DNA from 2 places in the Rossellomorea sp. LjRoot5 genome. Region 1 is predicted to be linked to the other one. Evidence: predicted binding sites of a transcription regulator. Region 1 holds the regulator's gene; the other holds the start of a gene.
What was found. Region 1 encodes CtsR, which represses protease genes until heat stress. Its sites were predicted from a motif close to ATGGTCAATAAAGGTCAAACA; they were not measured.
Positions count from the first base shown of each region.

Region 2: the regulator CtsR is predicted to act here: its motif matches at 7,709-7,729, upstream of ACSQ2E_RS16790 (ATP-dependent Clp protease ATP-binding subunit).

Region 1 is NZ_CAXUQN020000001.1:4,371,846-4,381,959, reverse strand. Features, by position in the region: rRNA gene ACSQ2E_RS22450 (23S ribosomal RNA) at 1-1,452, shown strand, start outside; rRNA gene rrf (5S ribosomal RNA) at 1,684-1,800, shown strand; gene ACSQ2E_RS22440 (IS1182 family transposase) at 1,944-3,398, opposite strand; gene ACSQ2E_RS22435 (CtsR family transcriptional regulator) at 4,083-4,544, shown strand; gene ACSQ2E_RS22430 (UvrB/UvrC motif-containing protein) at 4,565-5,113, shown strand; gene ACSQ2E_RS22425 (protein arginine kinase) at 5,110-6,192, shown strand; gene clpC (ATP-dependent protease ATP-binding subunit ClpC) at 6,194-8,641, shown strand; gene radA (DNA repair protein RadA) at 8,836-10,114, shown strand, end outside.
Region 2 is NZ_CAXUQN020000001.1:3,277,480-3,287,593, reverse strand. Features, by position in the region: gene ACSQ2E_RS16825 (FMN-dependent NADH-azoreductase) at 1-158, shown strand, start outside; gene ACSQ2E_RS16820 (MFS transporter) at 209-1,483, opposite strand; gene ACSQ2E_RS16815 (ectonucleotide pyrophosphatase/phosphodiesterase) at 1,515-2,810, opposite strand; gene ACSQ2E_RS16810 (polymer-forming cytoskeletal protein) at 2,978-3,769, opposite strand; gene ACSQ2E_RS16805 (DUF4004 family protein) at 3,796-4,431, opposite strand; gene ACSQ2E_RS16800 (catalase) at 4,645-6,696, shown strand; gene ACSQ2E_RS16795 (hypothetical protein) at 7,129-7,557, shown strand; gene ACSQ2E_RS16790 (ATP-dependent Clp protease ATP-binding subunit) at 7,853-9,991, shown strand.

The sequences.
Region 1 (10,114 bases):
GGAGGATAGGGTAAGCGCACTGCTGGATATGTGCGTCTAAGCAGTTAGGCTGATGATGAGGCAAATCCCGTCATCGTGAAGGCTGAGCTGTGACAGCGAGCGAATTATAGTAGCGAAGTTCCTGATTCCACACTGCCAAGAAAAGCCTCTAGCGAGGAAAAAGGTGCCCGTACCGCAAACCGACACAGGTAGGCGAGGAGAGAATCCTAAGGTGAGCGAGAGAACTCTCGTTAAGGAACTCGGCAAAATGACCCCGTAACTTCGGGAGAAGGGGTGCTCTGGTAGGGTGCAAGCCCGAGAGAGCCGCAGTGAATAGGCCCAGGCGACTGTTTAGCAAAAACACAGGTCTCTGCGAAGCCGTAAGGCGAAGTATAGGGGCTGACGCCTGCCCGGTGCTGGAAGGTTAAGAGGAGTGCTTAGCGCAAGCGAAGGTGCGAATCGAAGCCCCAGTAAACGGCGGCCGTAACTATAACGGTCCTAAGGTAGCGAAATTCCTTGTCGGGTAAGTTCCGACCCGCACGAAAGGCGTAACGATCTGGGCACTGTCTCAACGAGAGACTCGGTGAAATTATAGTACCTGTGAAGATGCAGGTTACCCGCGACAGGACGGAAAGACCCCGTGGAGCTTTACTGTAGCCTGATATTGAATTTTGGTACAGCTTGTACAGGATAGGTAGGAGCCTTGGAAACCGGAGCGCTAGCTTCGGTGGAGGCATCGGTGGGATACTACCCTGGCTGTATTGAAATTCTAACCCGCGCCCCTTATCGGGGTGGGAGACAGTGTCAGGTGGGCAGTTTGACTGGGGCGGTCGCCTCCTAAAGAGTAACGGAGGCGCCCAAAGGTTCCCTCAGAATGGTTGGAAATCATTCGCAGAGTGTAAAGGCACAAGGGAGCTTGACTGCGAGACCTACAAGTCGAGCAGGGACGAAAGTCGGGCTTAGTGATCCGGTGGTTCCGCATGGAAGGGCCATCGCTCAACGGATAAAAGCTACCCCGGGGATAACAGGCTTATCTCCCCCAAGAGTCCACATCGACGGGGAGGTTTGGCACCTCGATGTCGGCTCATCGCATCCTGGGGCTGTAGTCGGTCCCAAGGGTTGGGCTGTTCGCCCATTAAAGCGGTACGCGAGCTGGGTTCAGAACGTCGTGAGACAGTTCGGTCCCTATCCGTCGTGGGCGCAGGAAATTTGAGAGGAGCTGTCCTTAGTACGAGAGGACCGGGATGGACGCACCGCTGGTGTACCAGTTGTCTTGCCAAAGGCATCGCTGGGTAGCTATGTGCGGAAGGGATAAGTGCTGAAAGCATCTAAGCATGAAGCCCCCCTCGAGATGAGATTTCCCATCACGTAAGTGAGTAAGATCCCTAGAAGATGACTAGGTAGATAGGTCAGAGATGGAAGCATGGCGACATGTGGAGTTGACTGATACTAATCGATCGAGGACTTAACCACATTATAAAGCGGAGGCGGCTTGAACAGAGACGACAAGCATTTCTGGGCAATCAGAAGAGGGTGCTTTTTACCCTCAGCTGATTGAACTGAAATGACCTCGAGTCTCTAGCCGCCGGAGCTGGATTACTGTCTACTTGTAATAGTAGATACAACAATGGGTCGATATTCGGCTTTCTTGACATCAATTCTTTATCTAGTTTTGAAGGAACAATCCCTTCAATTGAATAGTCGTCTGGTGATAATGGCGAAGAGGTCACACCCGTTCCCATGCCGAACACGGAAGTTAAGCTCTTCAGCGCCGATGGTAGTTGGGGGATCTCCCCCTGTGAGAGTAGGACGTCGCCAGGCAAATAGGAAAAAGAGTAGCTCTTAGGGGGAGGCCACTGAAGAACTATGGCCTCTCAGAGATAGTTAAATAAAAAATGGCCCGTTTGGAGTGAATTTTTCCAAACGGGCCATTTTTTTAGACGAAAAAGGAGGCTTTCTCCCTTCTATTGATCCATTAATTTAATGATTCGTTTTAAATTGGTGGTGAATATGGCCATGGCTCCTTGTATGCGCATGCCTTTTAGACCCGACGATGAGGCGATCTCATATCCGTGTCTGTGTTTTAGTTCACTATTCTTTGCTTCGATTTTGTATCGTTCTTTTGCTCTCTCCCTAAAATGTTCACTATTTTGAAATTCAATTTGTTTCGTATGTTCTTCTGATTTAATACTAACCGAATAGGATTTGGTTTTCGCTCCGAGCTTATAACACCCTTCTTGAAAAGGACAACTTTTACATTTTTCCACATCAAAATAGTATGTATCCGTTTGATTGGTGGATTGGTTTTTCTTCCCTTGTCGTGCTTTTCTTATAGCCATATGTCCTGCAGGACATACGTACATGCCGGCATCTTTATTGTACTCAAACTCATCTCCCTTTTTTCGATATCCATGAGAGACAGAAGGGTTCAGCTTTGCGATTAACTCAATCTCATTTTCATTTGCGTACGTAAGGTTTTTCTTCTCCGAATAAGCCGCATCACCAATGACTTCTTTCACATCTATCCCAGCTTTTTTGCTTTTTTCAATTAACGTAGGTAACTCTTTTCCATCCGTTTTTTCACCTGTTGTAATCGTTGCGGCGGTAATGATTCTCTCTTGGACCATGGCTAAGTGTGTTTTGTATCCAAAAAAGGATGAATCCGCTGATTTATGACCGACTCGTGCGTCTGGATCTTCCGACTGTTGAAGTTCCAATAAGTCATCTTCGACGGTCTCTTTGAGTAGATTTAATGGTTCTTTTACTTTTGGGAAATCGGTTAATGTGGGTTCTTTCTCAATGACTTTCACTAGCTTTTGAGTATATTCCAACTCAGCTTCAATCGTATCCTCCGTGGGTTTAGTCGGGAATTTTTCTTTCATCGTTTCATCAATGGAGTAAATCATTTTCCGCACTTTTTTCGAACGATTTCTCAACACTTCGACAGGGGAAGTCTGATTATAACGGGAACTTGTATGAGTAGCGTCTACAATGACCGACTTGGATCGAATCACTCCTTTTTCAAGAGCGATTTCAACCGTTTTGTTAATCAATGTGTCTAGTAAGTCTTCGTCCTCCAATCGCTTACGTCGAAAGTAGGCTAATAAACTGGGATCAATAACGTCGTCTTCTGGTGCCATTTCTAAGAAAAACTTAAACGACATATCCACCTTGGTTCTTTCAATAAGATCCACGTCGGATAATGTATAAATGGTCTTTAGAAGAAGATATTTAAATATGCGAATAGGATGGACGGCGTTTCGTCCATTCGTATGACAATATTTATCCTTTAATTCGTCATAGATAAAGGAGAAGTCTACAAGTTTATTGATTTTACGAAGAAGGTGATCTTGAGGTACAACCACATCATACAATCCCCCAAATTGACTTACGTTCATTGATAACTGATGGTCAAGCATCCAATCCCTCACTTTTATGTAATATCTTCATTTTACAAGAAAACAGCGTATCTTTCTTCGATTTCTCGAAGAAAGATACGCTGTTTAGTAAATGAGGGACTTTTTCAGTGGCCTCCTTAGGGGTTACTCTTTTTTTGGTTTCACTGTTAGATAAGGATGAGTGTATAAAAAGTAATTATTTGGAAAAATACGCAATAAACGAAAAAATGACGCAATTAAGGGTGTAAATGACGCAATTAATAAAATTATGACGCAGTCACCTTCGAAAACGACGCAATCAACACGAATTCATCAAAAGCCACACACATTTCACCAGTCAAATCAGCAGGATTGCTATAAAAGAGACCACTAAAATATCTCGAATTACGATTCTCTAAACTTTTCATTAAGAATTGATCACATAAACACCCAATCCAGCAACCCACAACACAACACAACACAACACAACACAACACAAACTTTAAATCCTCTTGAAATCGACTCCCACCAATTCCCCGTTCACAAAACTCCCACCCACCCAGTGCCCCATTTTCAAATTTCTATCCAACAATCTCACTTTCACACGTTTAAAACCTTCCTTAAACAGGAAAACTTCTAAGGTCAAACTTCATAATTGCAAAGTTTAAAACGCGGTTGTATAATTATAGTCAAATATAGTCAAAGTCAAAATGAGGAGGAGGTTTGATGAGGAACATATCCGACATCATTGAAAATTATTTAAAAAATGTGTTAGAACTGAGTGAAAGTGAGATAGTCGAGATTAAAAGAAGCGAGATCGCTGATAAGTTTCAATGTGTTCCTTCTCAAATTAATTATGTGATTAATACCCGTTTTACCATCGAACGAGGGTATGTAGTAGAAAGTAAACGTGGCGGCGGTGGATACATCCGGATCATGAAGGTGAAGGCCCACGATCAGGTTCACTTGATTGATCAGTTGGTGGCACTGATTACACAAACGATCAGCCAGAATACGGCAGCTGATATTGTTTTTCGGTTAGTGGAAGAAGAGATCATTTCCGAAAGGGAAGCCAAGATCATGCTCAGTGTGATGGATCGGTCGGTCATCATGGTCGAATTACCGGAACGGGATATCCTGAGAGGAAGAATGCTTAGAGCCATGCTGGATACATTGAAGTATGAGTAAGGGTTAAAGAGGTGAATGGGATGGTTTGTCAAGAGTGTAATGAAAGACCTGCGACCCTTCATTTTACCAAGGTGGTAAACGGGGAAAAGACAGAGGTTCACTTATGTGAGCAATGTGCTCAGGATAAGGGTGAGATGTTTATGTTTGATTCTTCTCCCGGCTTTTCTGTGAACAATCTATTGGCAGGTCTTCTTAATATAGCTCCTGCATTTAAGCAGGCAAAGGAAACTGAGATTCCTAAGACAGAGGTTTTACAGTGTGAAAAATGTAAAATGACGATTCATCAGTTCATAAATGTGGGTCGCTTTGGTTGTGCCCATTGTTATGAAACGTTTAAAGATGAACTAACTCCTGTATTAAAGCGTGTTCATAGTGGCAATGTCGAACATCACGGGAAGGTTCCGGAGCGTATGGGTGGAGCCATCCATGTGAAAAAGAAGGTGTTGCAGTTGAAGTCTGAATTGCAAACGATGATTGCGGATGAAGAGTTTGAGAAAGCAGCCGAGATCCGAGACGAAATCCGCTCCCTGGAAAAGGAGATAAAGAAAGAGGGAGGCGATAAAGAATGAGTCTTGAGAAGTTCCTGAGTAATGCCGTCAGTTCCTGGATGAGTGAGGAGGGACCGAATTCGGATATTGTCCTCAGCTCGAGGGTAAGACTAGCGAGGAATCTGACTGACTTCCGTTTTTCCACTCTTTACTCTTCTGAAGAAGCGCGGGAGATCGTGAATCAGGTAAAGGAGAAACTTACATCATATCCAAAGAATTTAGGAGAATTAGAATTTTTACCTACAAGTGAGATTCAGCCTCTCCAAAAGAGGGTATTAATGGAGAAACACCTCATTAGTCCGAATCTGGCAGAGGAAACGAACTACGGAGCTGTCCTTTTATCAAGTGAGGAAGATATTAGCATAATGGTAAACGAAGAGGACCATATTCGAATACAGTGTTTATATCCTGGTCTGCAACTGAAGGAAGCTTTACAGAAAGCCAATCAGATCGACGATTGGTTTGAAGGTGAATTTGACTTTGCGTTTGATGAGAAGCATGGCTACTTAACGACTTGTCCTACCAATGTGGGGACGGGACTCAGGGCTTCTGTCATGATGCACTTGCCGGGACTTGTGTTAACGCAGCAATTAAACCGTATCATTCCTGCGATCAATCAATTGGGGTTAGTGGTAAGAGGGATATACGGAGAAGGCAGCGAAGCGCTTGGGAATATCTTTCAGATTTCCAATCAAACGACACTTGGTAAGTCGGAAGAGGACATCGTAGAAGACTTGTTGAGTGTTGTGAAACAGATCATCGAGAAAGAACAAACGGCAAGGGACGCATTAGTTCAAACGTCAAACATACAATTAGAAGATAGGATTTTCCGTTCTCTTGGGGTCCTGGAGCACAGCAGGATCATTGAGTCCAAGGAAGCTGCGAAGTGTTTATCGGATGTCAGACTTGGAATCGATTTAGGATACATCAAAGTGATATCTAAGAATATATTGAATGAACTAATGATTTTAACCCAGCCTGGATTTTTACAACAATATTCTGGAGGTCCACTGAGACCAAATGAACGAGATATAAGAAGGTCTTCTTTGATTCGGGAACGAATTAAGTTAGATAAAGATACATGTGAGGAGGAAAAATAATATGATGTTTGGTCGATTTACAGAAAGAGCCCAAAAAGTATTGGCATTAGCTCAAGAAGAAGCGATTCGTTTGTCGCACAGTAATATTGGTACTGAACATATTTTATTGGGACTTGTCCGCGAAGGTGAAGGTATCGCCGCCAAGGCACTTACAGCATTGGGACTGAGCCCTGAAAAGATCCAGAAGGAAGTCGAAGGGTTGATCGGAAAAGGAAGCGAGAAATCTCAAACGATCCATTACACACCTCGTGCGAAGAAAGTGATTGAACTTTCCATGGATGAGGCCCGTAAGCTGGGTCACTCATATGTAGGAACGGAACATATTTTACTGGGATTGATCCGCGAGGGTGAAGGAGTGGCCGCCCGGGTACTCGGTAATCTGGGTGTCAGCTTGAATAAAGCAAGACAGCAGGTATTGCAGTTGCTTGGCAGTAATGATGCAGGCAATCACCAGGGTGGAGGCAACGCCAATGCCAATACGCCCACACTTGACAGTTTAGCCCGTGATTTGACAGCCATTGCCCGTGAAGGCAGCTTGGATCCGGTCATTGGCCGAAGCAAGGAAATTCAGCGTGTAATTGAAGTACTGAGTCGTCGTACGAAGAATAACCCGGTGTTAATTGGTGAGCCTGGGGTAGGTAAGACAGCGATCGCAGAAGGCCTCGCGCAACAGATCATCGCCAATGAAGTTCCTGAAATCCTGCGCGACAAACGCGTTATGACCCTTGATATGGGTACGGTTGTAGCAGGTACGAAATACCGCGGGGAATTCGAGGACCGACTGAAGAAGGTCATGGATGAAATCCGTCAGGCGGGTAATATCATCCTCTTCATCGATGAGCTCCATACTTTAATCGGAGCAGGTGGGGCTGAGGGAGCCATTGATGCTTCCAACATCTTAAAACCATCCCTTGCACGAGGGGAATTACAATGTATCGGTGCCACAACATTAGATGAGTATCGCAAATATATTGAAAAGGATGCAGCGCTTGAGCGCCGTTTCCAACCAATCCAAGTCAATGAGCCGACGGCAGCAGAGTCCGTCCAGATCCTTAAAGGGTTACGTGATCGGTATGAAGCGCATCACCGCGTGTCGATTACGGATGAAGCGATTGACGCGGCAGTGAAGCTTTCTGATCGCTATATTTCAGACCGCTTCTTACCGGATAAGGCAATCGATTTAATTGATGAAGCAGGTTCTAAGGTGCGCTTACGTTCTTATACGACGCCGCCAAACTTGAAAGAGCTCGAAGCAAAGCTGGAAGAAATCCGCAAAGAGAAGGATGCAGCGGTTCAAAGCCAGGAATTTGAAAAAGCAGCTTCTCTAAGAGATTCAGAACAAAAGCTTCGTGAAGAGCTGGAAGAAACAAAGAACACATGGAAAGAAAAGCAAGGGCAGGAAAATACAGAAGTGACTGTTGAAGATATTGCGAAGGTTGTTTCAAACTGGACGGGAGTACCGGTATCGAAATTGGCCCAAACGGAAACGGATCGTTTACTCAAATTAGAGGAAATCCTTCATTCCAGAGTCATCGGGCAATCAGAAGCAGTCGTTGCGGTATCAAAAGCCGTGCGCCGTGCAAGGGCCGGCCTGAAAGATCCGAAGCGTCCGATTGGTTCCTTCATTTTCTTAGGACCTACAGGAGTCGGGAAAACGGAATTGGCACGGGCGCTTGCCGAGTCTATGTTCGGTGATGAGGATGCGATGATCCGTATTGATATGTCCGAGTACATGGAAAAGCATTCGACCTCCCGCTTGGTTGGTTCACCCCCAGGGTATGTAGGATATGAAGAAGGCGGACAGTTAACGGAAAAGGTTCGCCGCAAGCCATATTCGGTCGTTCTTTTAGATGAAATCGAAAAAGCACATCCAGATGTATTCAACATTCTCCTTCAAGTACTGGAGGATGGCCGTTTGACAGATTCAAAAGGTAGAACCGTAGACTTTAGGAATACGGTATTGATCATGACTTCAAACGTTGGTGCCCAGTCCCTTAAGAGCAATAAATACGTAGGGTTCAATATTCAGGACGGGAAACAGGATTATAAAGATATGAAAGGAAAGGTCATGGAAGAGCTGAAACGTGCTTTCCGACCTGAGTTCCTTAACCGTATCGATGAAATCATCGTGTTCCATTCCCTTGAAAAAGATCACTTGAAAGAGATTGTGACATTGATGTCCAACCAATTGACAACCCGCTTGAAAGAGCAGGATATTCATTTAGAACTTTCACTTGCTGCCAAAGAGAAAATAGCAGATGAAGGGTTCGATCCCGAATATGGTGCACGACCTCTTCGTCGGGCCATTCAGAAACATGTAGAGGATAAACTGTCAGAAGAATTATTAAGAGGAAAAGTGCTGACAGGGCAGAATATTTTAATCGACGTAGAAGACAGTGAGTTTGTTGTAAAAGTTAAAGAAGAGGAAGCAGCCAATACTCCGACATAATAGCAAGGGTGATGAAGAGGTACACGTATATGTTTTTCGTGTACCTCTTTTATCATAATGGATGCTTGTCGGACGTGATCAAGCCGGCTCCGCTTTTCGATTGAATCTGATACATAAAACGGATACAATCATTCCAAATGGTATTATCCTGAATGGGTAGGAGTACAAATAGAGTAAAAGAGGGGAAGAATAGATTGGCAAAGAAAAAGACTAAATTTGTGTGTTCATCTTGTGGGTATGAGTCTGCTAAATGGATGGGGAAATGTCCGGGGTGTAACGAGTGGAATACGATGGTGGAAGAGGTTGAGATGACCGGGAAAAAACCCAGGACGTCGTTTATGCACTCAGAAAATACCGGACCTTCTAAAGCAGAGAAGCTGATCTCCATCGAAACCAAGCAGGAGCCCAGGGTATTGACCGAGTCGAAAGAGTTGAACCGTGTGCTTGGGGGAGGCGTGGTACCAGGTTCACTTATATTGATTGGTGGAGACCCGGGGATCGGAAAATCCACTTTACTGCTTCAAGTTTCGGCTCAGCTTGCTGATCAGAAGCAGAAGGTGTTATACATCTCCGGAGAGGAATCCATCAAGCAAACCAAGCTCCGGGCAGATCGACTGCATGTGAAATCAGATGATTTATATATATTTGCGGAAACAAATCTTGAGCTGATTCATCAAACGATTGAGCAAATCTCACCGGATTTCGTCATCATCGACTCGATTCAAACGGTCTTTCATCCTGACGTGACCTCTGCCCCCGGTAGTGTATCCCAGGTAAGGGAGTGTACGGCTGAACTGATGAGAATCGGGAAAACAAAGGGCATTGCCATCTTTATTGTAGGGCATGTTACTAAGGAAGGCTCAATTGCAGGACCTCGTTTGTTGGAGCATATGGTGGATACCGTACTGTATTTTGAAGGGGAACGTCATCACTCCTATCGTATTTTAAGAGCGGTGAAGAACCGTTTCGGATCTACGAATGAGATGGGGATTTTTGAAATGAAGGAACTGGGACTTGAGGAAGTGGCCAATCCCTCTGAGATATTCCTTGAAGAGCGTTCACAAGGTGCGGCAGGTTCCACGGTCGTTGCCTCGATGGAAGGAACGAGACCGGTTCTTGTGGAGATTCAAGCTCTTGTGACCCCAACTAGTTTTAACAACCCCCGAAGGATGGCAACAGGGATTGATCATAGCCGGGTTTCACTGATCATGGCTGTATTGGAGAAGCGGGCAGGGATGCTTTTGCAACAGCAGGATGCCTATCTGAAAGTGGCTGGAGGGGTGAAACTGGATGAACCGGCGATTGATTTGGCGGTCGCTGCAAGTATCGCTTCAAGTTTTCGTGATAGGGCGTCCAGTGCCCATGATTGCATCATAGGTGAAGTCGGTTTAACAGGTGAAATCAGAAGGGTATCAAGAATTGAACAACGCGTGCAGGAAGCAGCCAAGTTGGGTTTTAAGAGAGTGATTATTC
Region 2 (10,114 bases), 1.1 Mb from region 1:
AAATGGGGCATCGTTATTTAAATCTTATCATGCAATTTTTCGGTGTACCTTCCTTTGAGGGTGTATTTGTAGAGGGACATGCGGCGATGCCGGATAAAGCACAGGAGATCAAGGAAGATGCGATTGGCCGTGCGAAAGATGCAGCACATAGTTTCTAATGAAATGCTTAAGAAAGAGCCAGAACATAAGCGTTCAGGCTCTTTCTTCTTTATACGATTGCTGACTTCTCTACGTCAGCCTCTGTCGGTTCTGGTACAAAAGCAAGTATCACGATCCCGATGATAAAGAGGATGACCAGACTGAAGACACCACTGTTGGACGCACCGGTCATTTGCGCGGTGACTGCAACTAATAAGGGACCGAGAATCGATGCAAACTTACCGAAAATATTGTAAAATCCAAAGAATTCGTTGGCATTTTTCTTCGGTATCAGCTTTGCAAAATAAGCCCTGCTCAGTGCCTGGATGCCTCCTTGGGAGGAAGCGACGAGCATGGCGAGGATCCAGAAGTCCATGGTTGTCTCTAAGAAATAGGCGTATATGCAAACGATGATATACACGGAGATTCCCACATACAGCATCTTTTTCCCCGTAAATCGTTCGGCGAGTCTTCCGTATAGGATCGCAAAAGGTCCAGCCACCACCTGGGTCACAAATAGAATGATCAAAAGGTTGGTGGAGGTGATCCCAAGATCCGATCCGTACGCCGTGGACATCGTAATGATGGTGCCGACCCCGTCAATATAAAAGAAGTAAGCAAGCAGGAATAGAAATAGGGCACGGTATTTCCTGACTTCTTTCATCGTTTTGCCAAGACGTTTGAAGCTGTTCGCGACCGGGCTTTTTTCCCGTTGGATGAAGTAGCGCTGATGTACATTCTTTAATAGCGGTATAGAGAAGAGACCCCACCATAAAGCGGTAATCACAAAGGCAATCTTACTGGCGACGGTGACGGAGATGGGAAGGGTCCCATTCTGGGATAAGATGATAATGGCGATGCTTAAGATGAACGGGATTGTGCTTCCGATATACCCTAATCCGAATCCCCGGGACGATACACGGTTCATTCGTTCTTCCGTCGTAACATCGGTCAGAAAGGCATCATAGAAGACGTTCGAACCGGCTGAGCCGACTGCTGCAACTGTATAAAAGACTAAAAGGAGCAGCCATTGATCACTCGGGACGAAAGCGAGGAGGAGGGTGAATGTCACACCCAGTGCAAAAAAGAAGGTAAAGAACTTCTTCTTATATCCCTCATAATCGGCGATGGTACCAAGTATGGGACCGATCATGGCCAGGATGAAGGTCGCAATGGCAATGGTGTATCCCAAATAGGCCGTTGAATTAGCGGCACTGACACCTGCATTTGTAGCGGCCGCTTTATAGAAGAGCGGAAAGACGGCGGTAGATATGATGATGGAATACGCTGAATTGGCCCAATCATAAAAAATCCAGCTACTTTCTTCTTTTGAAAAACGTTTCATGGTTTTTCCCCCTAAGGAAACAGAATCTTCTTTAGATATCCAATACTTCTTCAATCGTTTTTCCGTCAATATCTTCTAAGGTGAGTCCGAGCAATCTAGCAAATGTCGGTCCTTCATCAATGAGACCCATGGAAGGAATCTCGAGGTGAGGACGAATTCCTTTTCCCGCCGCCATGAAGATCGTGGAGTAGTTCTCCTTTTCCGGAGAATAGCCGTGGGAGCCGTACGTATAACGCTTATCCTTCACATCTTCCGGAGTGATCGTATGAATAAAGGATCCATCCAGTGCATCTTTGAAATAATAGCCGAGTCGGGCCTCGAGCATAAACGCACAGTGTTCATCGGCCCCTTTCCCGGCAGCTTCTTCTCCTGTGAGTACGGATTCGATTCCTTTTGAAGGGTCTGGTTGTAACCGTTCCAAAAGCAACTTCACTTCTTGAGTCGAAACGGGATCCTTTGTGTATACATAGGCAGAACCATCACACCCTTTGCAATAGGCTTTCCAGTCAGTCACCTTCCCGCGGCGGTTTACAGTGATGAATCCATTTTCCTTAAGAAGGATGTTGAGTTGGACGGCCTTCGATTCATCGAGGGCACTATGATCACCTATGGCCACAATCGTCGACTTATCATACATTCCGTTTTCCCTTAATGCTCCTATGATTCTTCCTAATCTGTCATCATGGCGGCGGAGGGCAGCATGTGCTTCTTCAGAAGAAAAACCGTGGTAATGCCGATTGGTATCAAGGTCCGTAAAGTGCACAAGCAATAAGTCTGGTTTCCTTTTGATTGTTTCAATCGTCGCTTCAAGGACGAAATCATCCAGTTCAGGTTGATTCAGACCCTTGCGCATATGGCCAAAAAGACGATTCATCTGCAGTTGGAAGAGGGGACTGCCATTCAAAAGTGAAACGAGGATTTGATTATGCCAAGGTCGATTGGCGAAGATTTCCGGCATATTGTAATCTATATCCGCTTTAGCTGTCACCGGCCAAAGGAGGGCCGCCGTGGTCATCCCCGCCTTCCTGGCCTCATCATAGAGGGTAGTACTCTTGATGGAATTCCGGTGCCAATGCCAGTCCGGTGACTCCCTCCCAGGCTGGAGGAGTGTGTTATTCACCACACCATGACGATTAGGGTACTTTCCGGTTACAATCGTTGCGTGACAGGGATACGTGACAGAAGGATAGATGGTTTCAACCCCTTTGCAGTAAGATCCATGTGCAAGCAGCTCCTTGAAGTGGGGAAGTTCTTTTAGGATGGGAAAGTCCAAGGCAGATAAACAATCGAAAGAGATGATGATGAGATGATCCGTCAAACGTTCCATAAAGCCCTCCAATATCCTCGCAGGATTGTACTATATACCTATTAATATAGCAGAACATTCAGAATAAAAATATGAAATTTCAATTATGTGGGGATTAAGGGGATGTAAACAGTGTGGGGATAATCGGAAAAACAGGGAGGGTCGCGCCGTTCCCTGTCACTGTTATATCAGATTTTCACTTTGTTTCTGATGGAGCTGTCCTTGTGTACATCGAGGGTGCCGGAGTATTCAACCGCATCGATTTCACAATTCTCCCTGATCACGACGTGTTTTCCGCGAACGAGTTTCGCCTTCGTATTTTCAAGATAGACTTCGTCACCTTCAATTAGTTCAGAAGATAAGTAATCTTCCTTTTGCAGAAAGAAGTTTACTACCTGTTTGATTAGTTTGCTTGAATGGTGGTGAGTCACTGAAATTTTTTCGCCTCCAATTTCTTTAATGGAAGATTCATGGTTGATTTCAATCTGGACGTTGTCGGCGTTCAGCAATCCATCGATGTGCACAGATCCTGAAGATGAGAAGGTTTCGACTTCACAATCCTCTCCAACCGTTAAAGATCCGCTCGCTCTGATCAATCCGCCCTGGATTTTTCCGCCTACCTTGCATGATCCGCTCACCTTGAATTTTTCGACGATAAGATCCCGGTTCACCTTACTGGATCCACTTATCGTCATTTCGGATGCCATCACGGACCCTTCATATTTGGAACTCCCGCTTGTTGTAATCGTTTCGGCTTTCGTATCTCCTTCGATGGAGGAAGAGCCGCTTGTTTTGATCAAGCCTGCTCTTACATCACCTGCAACGGTGCCTGAACCCGATATTCTCATTTCATGGCAGTCAATATCACCTGCGATTTTTCCGCTTCCACTGATCTTTACTTCATCAAATTGGCCGCCGCCGGATGTTCCGGACCCGCTGATCTTCAAGTCATGAAGCTTTTTCTTTTCCACTGTATTCATGCATTTCTCCTCCAATTAAAGGGACGTCAGATCCCCTTCGTATTCGTTAACGTGATTTTCAATTCTTCCGTCATTTGTTGTAAATCGAATCTCGCCACGACTTGAGCCGTATGGTCGACCAGGAAATCTGAAGGGAGGGGCAGGAGCATCCACATATGCGCCTCACCTTTTTGGATACCGATCAGTTCAAGGGAAGATTCTTTCAGTGGTGTAAACTTTTCATGAAGAAAAAGATAAAGGGTTTGCTGAGCTTCTTTAGGGATTTCTAACCTGTGGCACTTTTCGATAATCATCATATTTAAGATATCCTTGAATTCGTAAGCGTTCTTTACTGGTAATAGCGATGTACAAAAAGCCATGGTGTGATCTGAAAGGATGTTGTGGGACGATAGCTCTTTTTCACTGACTTCGATCCTTGCGGGATTGGGTGAAAAGAAATCCGAGAGCTCATCCAGGGAGTAATCATCTTTCATTTCTTTGATTGTATCGATCCGTGCAAGCATCTTTTCCCTTGGAAAGAACGTCTCCTGACCGGTGTAGCTGGATTTCTTGATGAACCAGCCTTCAGGGATGATATTCTTTCGTTTCCAACGGTAAAGCTGTCCGTAGGATATTCCGGTCAGTTCCAGTACTTCCTTTTTAGAAATAAGATCTGTTTCCATGAGGGTTCACCTCTTTTCGCAACAAAACATTGTTACGTTACTGTAGATTTAGTTTAACAGAACAATGTTACGCAGTAAAGAGAGAAATGGAAAAATTTTAAAAATCATGGATCGCGAACTTTCCAATAAATGTTTAGAACAACTCATCAAGGGTACTAGATTACCAGAATGTTTTACATAGTAAACATTAATAAACATGAGAGGGATGAAAGAATGGGAGACGATCGTCGTACGAAGGTGAATGGTGAAAGTAAAGATGAACAGCTTGAACAGTATAGAGTGGATGACGAAGGAAAGCATCTTACAACTAATCAAGGGCTGAAGGTATCAGAGGATGAGTTTTCACTGAAAGCCGGAGAGCGTGGACCTACTTTAATGGAGGATTTCCACTTCCGTGAGAAGATGACCCACTTCGACCATGAACGCATCCCTGAACGGATTGTTCATGCACGCGGATTTGCGGCACATGGAGAGTTCGAACTCTATGACTCTATGAAAGAATATACAAGGGCTAAATTTCTTCAGGACACGTCGACGAAGACACCTGTATTCGTACGCTTTTCCACAGTGGCGGGATCCAGGGGCTCTGCGGAGGCTGTGCGCGATGCACGGGGATTTGCCACTAAATTTTATACAGAAGAAGGGAATTATGATTTGGTAGGGAACAATATTCCCGTATTCTTCATTCAGGATGCAATCAAATTCCCGGATCTAGTTCATGCCCTTAAACCTGAACCACATAATGAAATGCCTCAGGCTGCTTCTGCCCACGACACATTCTGGGACTTTATCGCGAACAATCAGGAATCCGCTCATATGGTGATGTGGGCCATGTCCGATCGGGCGATTCCCCGCAGCTTCCGTATGATGGAAGGCTTCGGTGTTCATACATTCCGCCTTGTGAACGAAGAAGGCAAAGCTCATTTTGTGAAATTTCACTGGAAACCGGTACTCGGAACACACTCACTGGTTTGGGATGAAGCACAGAAGATTAACGGGAAAGACCCTGATTTCCACCGCCGTGATCTATACGAATCCATCGAGGGAGGGGACTATCCGGAGTATGAGCTGGGTGTTCAGCTCATAAAAGAAGAAGATGAGTTTAACTTTGACTTTGATGTCCTTGATCCTACGAAGTTATGGCCTGAAGAGGAAATCCCTGTGAAGATCGTCGGGAAAATGACCTTGAACCGCAATGTGGACAATGTGTTTGCCGAAACGGAGCAGGCGGCATTCCATCCTGGATCTGTGGTGCCTGGAATCGATTTCTCCAATGATCCGTTGTTGCAGGGACGCTTATTCTCTTATACAGATACACAATTGATTCGTCTTGGAGGACCGAACTTCCACGAGCTTCCGATTAATAGACCTGTGTGCCCTTTCCACAATAACCAACGTGATGGATATGGCCGCCATACAATTAATAAAGGGCAGGTGAGCTATCATAACAATTCACTGGCCCATAATACACCGGCTCCTGCTTCGAAGGAAGAAGGCGGGTACACACACTATCAGGAAAAGATGGAAGGCAGGAAAGTACGTACAAGAAGTGAAAGCTTCAAGGATCACTTCTCACAGGCGACACTATTCTGGAACAGCATGAGTAAACCTGAGAAGGAGCATATCATTCAAGCCTTCAGTTTTGAACTGGGGAAAGTGAAAAGCAAATCGGTTCAGAAGCAGATCGTCGATATGTTTGCAAACGTCAGTATGGACCTGGCAAAAGGTTTTGCAGAAGCGATCAATATAGAAGTACCTGAAGGAGAAGGATCGAAGGTAACGAAATCATCCCCGGCATTAAGTCAGGAAAATACGAAAAAGAAGCCGGCTACCCGTAAAGTGGGTGTCATCGTTGGAAATGGCTTCAAAGGAGAAGAAGTAAACCGTGTTCTCTCTGCTCTTGAAGAAGAAGGAATTCTGCCTGAAATCATAAGTGACAAGCTGGGGACGCGCAAAGGTGATGACGGTACAGAGCTTGAAGTGGACCATACATTCTTAACGGGAGAATCGGTCTTATTCGACAGCCTATACGTAGTAGGTGGAGAAAACGTAGATAAGAAATTCTCACAAGATACCACCTACTTTGTAAAAGAAGCGTATTCTCACTTTAAACCGATCGGTGCCACCCATGAAGGTTTACACTGGCTGGAAGAAGCAGGTGTGAAGGGTTCAGGGGTTGTAACCGGGGAAGACATGAAGTCATTTGCCAAGGAGTTCACCGCAGCCATCGCGGAACATCGCCATTGGAATCGTGAATTAGTATAAAGGCAAAAATAGTAGAAATATTAACGGGGAAATGCTAGACCTGCTTCCAGGTCTAGCATTTTTTTTTATGGATTAAATAGCCCTTTTTACTAGCAAATAGACGTTTATATCATTCGAAACTAGCAATACATACATAAGATAGTCATGTAAGGTGATTTACAAGTACTGAATAAGTGAGGTGATTATGGATGGGTGCCGGTCATTCTCATGACGAATTTGATTTTTACAGCTTGCTATTAGTTCTGTTAATTGTAGCTTTTCTAGTACTACTTGCAATTAACCCTCTAGCAGCATTGATTGTTGGAATCGCCATTTTGGTTCTACTTGCCGTTAGTGCAATTAGCTAAGATTTAAAGATTGATCATTCCTTGGAGACGGGTCTTCAAGGAATGCCATTACATTGAAATTTGCAAAAAGATGGAGGGGAAATAGATGAGTGAAAAAAATAATCCACTAGAAGGACTTATGGATTTAATCAACCAATACACAAAAGAAGATGCAAGTAAACTGGATCTGGAAACGGCAAAAGATAAGTTAAGTTCATTACTGAATGAGGATCATCTTAAAGGACTGTTAGGTTCGGAAGGAAAGAGTTCTCTTGATGCACTAGGTTCACTTGGAAACTTAGGGGCCATGGCAAACATGGTGAATATTCTTCCAATGGTTGAAAAGGTGGTGAAACAGCGTATGTATAAAAAACAATCTGAATCCTACAAACATGATGACTGTAAAAAAGACAAGCATCAAGATATCAAAGATCTTCTAAAAGAAATTCTGGACGAACTGAAGAAGATAAAAAAATGCACTTGCCATAAAAAGAAGCATGAGTGCTACAAAGACAACTGGGAGCATTGGTATTAATAGAGTCGGCTGACATGCCGGCTTTTTTTGTGTTTTTCAGGAGTGGAATATCAATAAATCAATTATTTGATTTCTCTATTTCGCTCTACTATACTCTTCAATCAACGGGAAATTGGAATCCAATCAAAAATTTCCATAAGCAAAAATATTGAAAGTCAAAAAAGGTCAAAGTATACTGTATTTATAAGGTCAAATAAAGTCAAAGTCAAACATAGTCAAGTTTTGATTTGACCTTAACCATAAACCAATTAACAAACCCATTTATATATAACAAGACAACAGGAGGTCATGTTTCATGAAATGCCAAGTATGTCAGCACAATCAAGCAACGATTGAAGTGTATACGCAACAAAATGGTAAGAAATCCAGTATGAAAATGTGTTCTGCTTGCTTTCAAAAGCAGCAAACCCCTTCTGGCATTCAGGGAGGATTCCCGTTTGATGAGTTGTTCAAAGGTATGAGCATGGGCGGAAGTCCTAATCACGGATTCCAAAACCAACAACAGCCATCTTCATCAGCTCAAGCGAAAAGTGGGAATGGCGGAAACGGCATCCTCGATCAGTTCGGACGTAATGTCACTGGAGCAGCCAAAGCCGGCTTGATTGATCCAGTTATCGGTCGTGACAAAGAAGTGGATCGTGTGATTGAAATCCTGAACCGCCGCAATAAAAACAATCCGGTACTGATCGGTGAGCCCGGCGTCGGGAAAACAGCCATTGCGGAAGGATTGGCACGTAAAATCGTAGCAGGTGATGTGCCGTCAAAATTACTAAACAAAGAAGTATATGTGATGGATGTTGCTTCCTTGACTGCTGGTACAGGCGTACGGGGATCATTCGAGGAACGGTTGAAAGCCATCATCAGTGAATTGCAAAATCGTGAGAACGTCATGCTGTTCATCGATGAAATCCATCAATTGGTGGGGGCAGGTTCTGCAGAAGGATCCATGGATGCAGGGAATATTCTAAAACCGGCGTTGGCCCGTGGTGACCTGCAGGTGATTGGGGCGACAACCCTTAAAGAGTATCGTCAAATCGAAAAAGATGCGGCACTCGAACGCCGTTTCCAGCAGGTTTTGGTCAATGAGCCCACTCCGGAAGAAGCCATCGAAATTCTCAAGGGTTTAAAAAACCGCTATGAAGACTATCATGGGGTGGAATATACAGATGAGAGCATCGAGGCTTGTGTAAAATTGTCACATCGTTATATACAGGACCGATTCCTGCCGGATAAAGCGATTGATCTGATGGATGAGGCAGGTTCAAAAGTGAACCTTCTATCTGAAGGCAAGGATAAAACAGCCATTCACAAAAAATTACATGAAGTAAGAATGAAGAAAGAGCAGGCAACGAAAGAAGAAAACTATGAGCAGGCAGCGATCCTAAGGGACGAGGAAGCATCCTTGGAGAAACAGCTTGGCCAGGAATTTGCTGATTCAAAGGCACTTGTAGAAAAGGACTTGATTCAGTCAATCATTGAGACCAAAACAGGCATCCCTGTAGGAAAGCTTCAAAGTGTTGATCGTAAGAGGATGAAATCCCTTGAAGAAAACCTCGCTCATAAAGTGATCGGACAGGGTGAAGCCGTGAAAAAAGTGGCGAAAGCCATCCGACGAAGCCGGGCAGGCTTGAAAGCGAAGCACCGTCCGATCGGAACATTCCTATTTGTCGGACCGACAGGTGTCGGGAAAACAGAATTAACGAAGACATTAGCTGAAGAGTTGTTTGGATCTAAAGATTCCATGCTCCGACTTGATATGAGTGAGTATATGGAGAAACACTCTGTGTCTAAACTGATCGGATCCCCTCCTGGTTATGTGGGTCACGAAGAATCCGGTCAACTGACGGAAAAAGTGAGGAGAAATCCTTACTCTATCATACTTCTGGATGAAATTGAAAAAGCACACCCGGATGTTCAGCATATGTTCCTGCAAATTCTCGAAGACGGCCGTCTTACAGATAGCCAGGGAAGAACGGTGAGCTTTAAAGAGACTGTGATCATCATGACAAGTAACGCTGGGGTGACGGATAAGAAGGAAGCCGTCGTCGGTTTCAATACCGGAGGCACGGATGCCATTAAAGAAACGAATATTCTTCAATCGCTTGGTGCCTACTTTAAGCCGGAGTTCCTGAACCGATTCGATAGTATCATTGAATTCGAATCTCTTGAAAAAGAAGAACTGCTTCAAATTCTTGATCTGATGCTGAACGAGTTGAAGGCTGAGCTTAAGGAGCAGGGGATTACCGTGACGATCGACGGAGAAGCGAAGCATAAGCTCGTGGAACTTGGGTATCACCCTGAATTTGGGGCACGCCCCCTTCGTCGCGTGATCCAGGAAAGAGTGGAAGATAAGATTGCCGACTTCCTACTTGATGAAGAAGGCGTAACGGAACTGACCGTATCAGTTGAAAATGATGAGATTATCGTGAAATAAAATGAGAAGAGGCTGGGACAAAAGTGTTTAGTCAAAAGAAAATCCGAATAATCATTCGAAATTCTTTTTGAAAATCGAAATCGTTCGGACTGATCATTTGCCTGTATACGTAATTGTTACTTT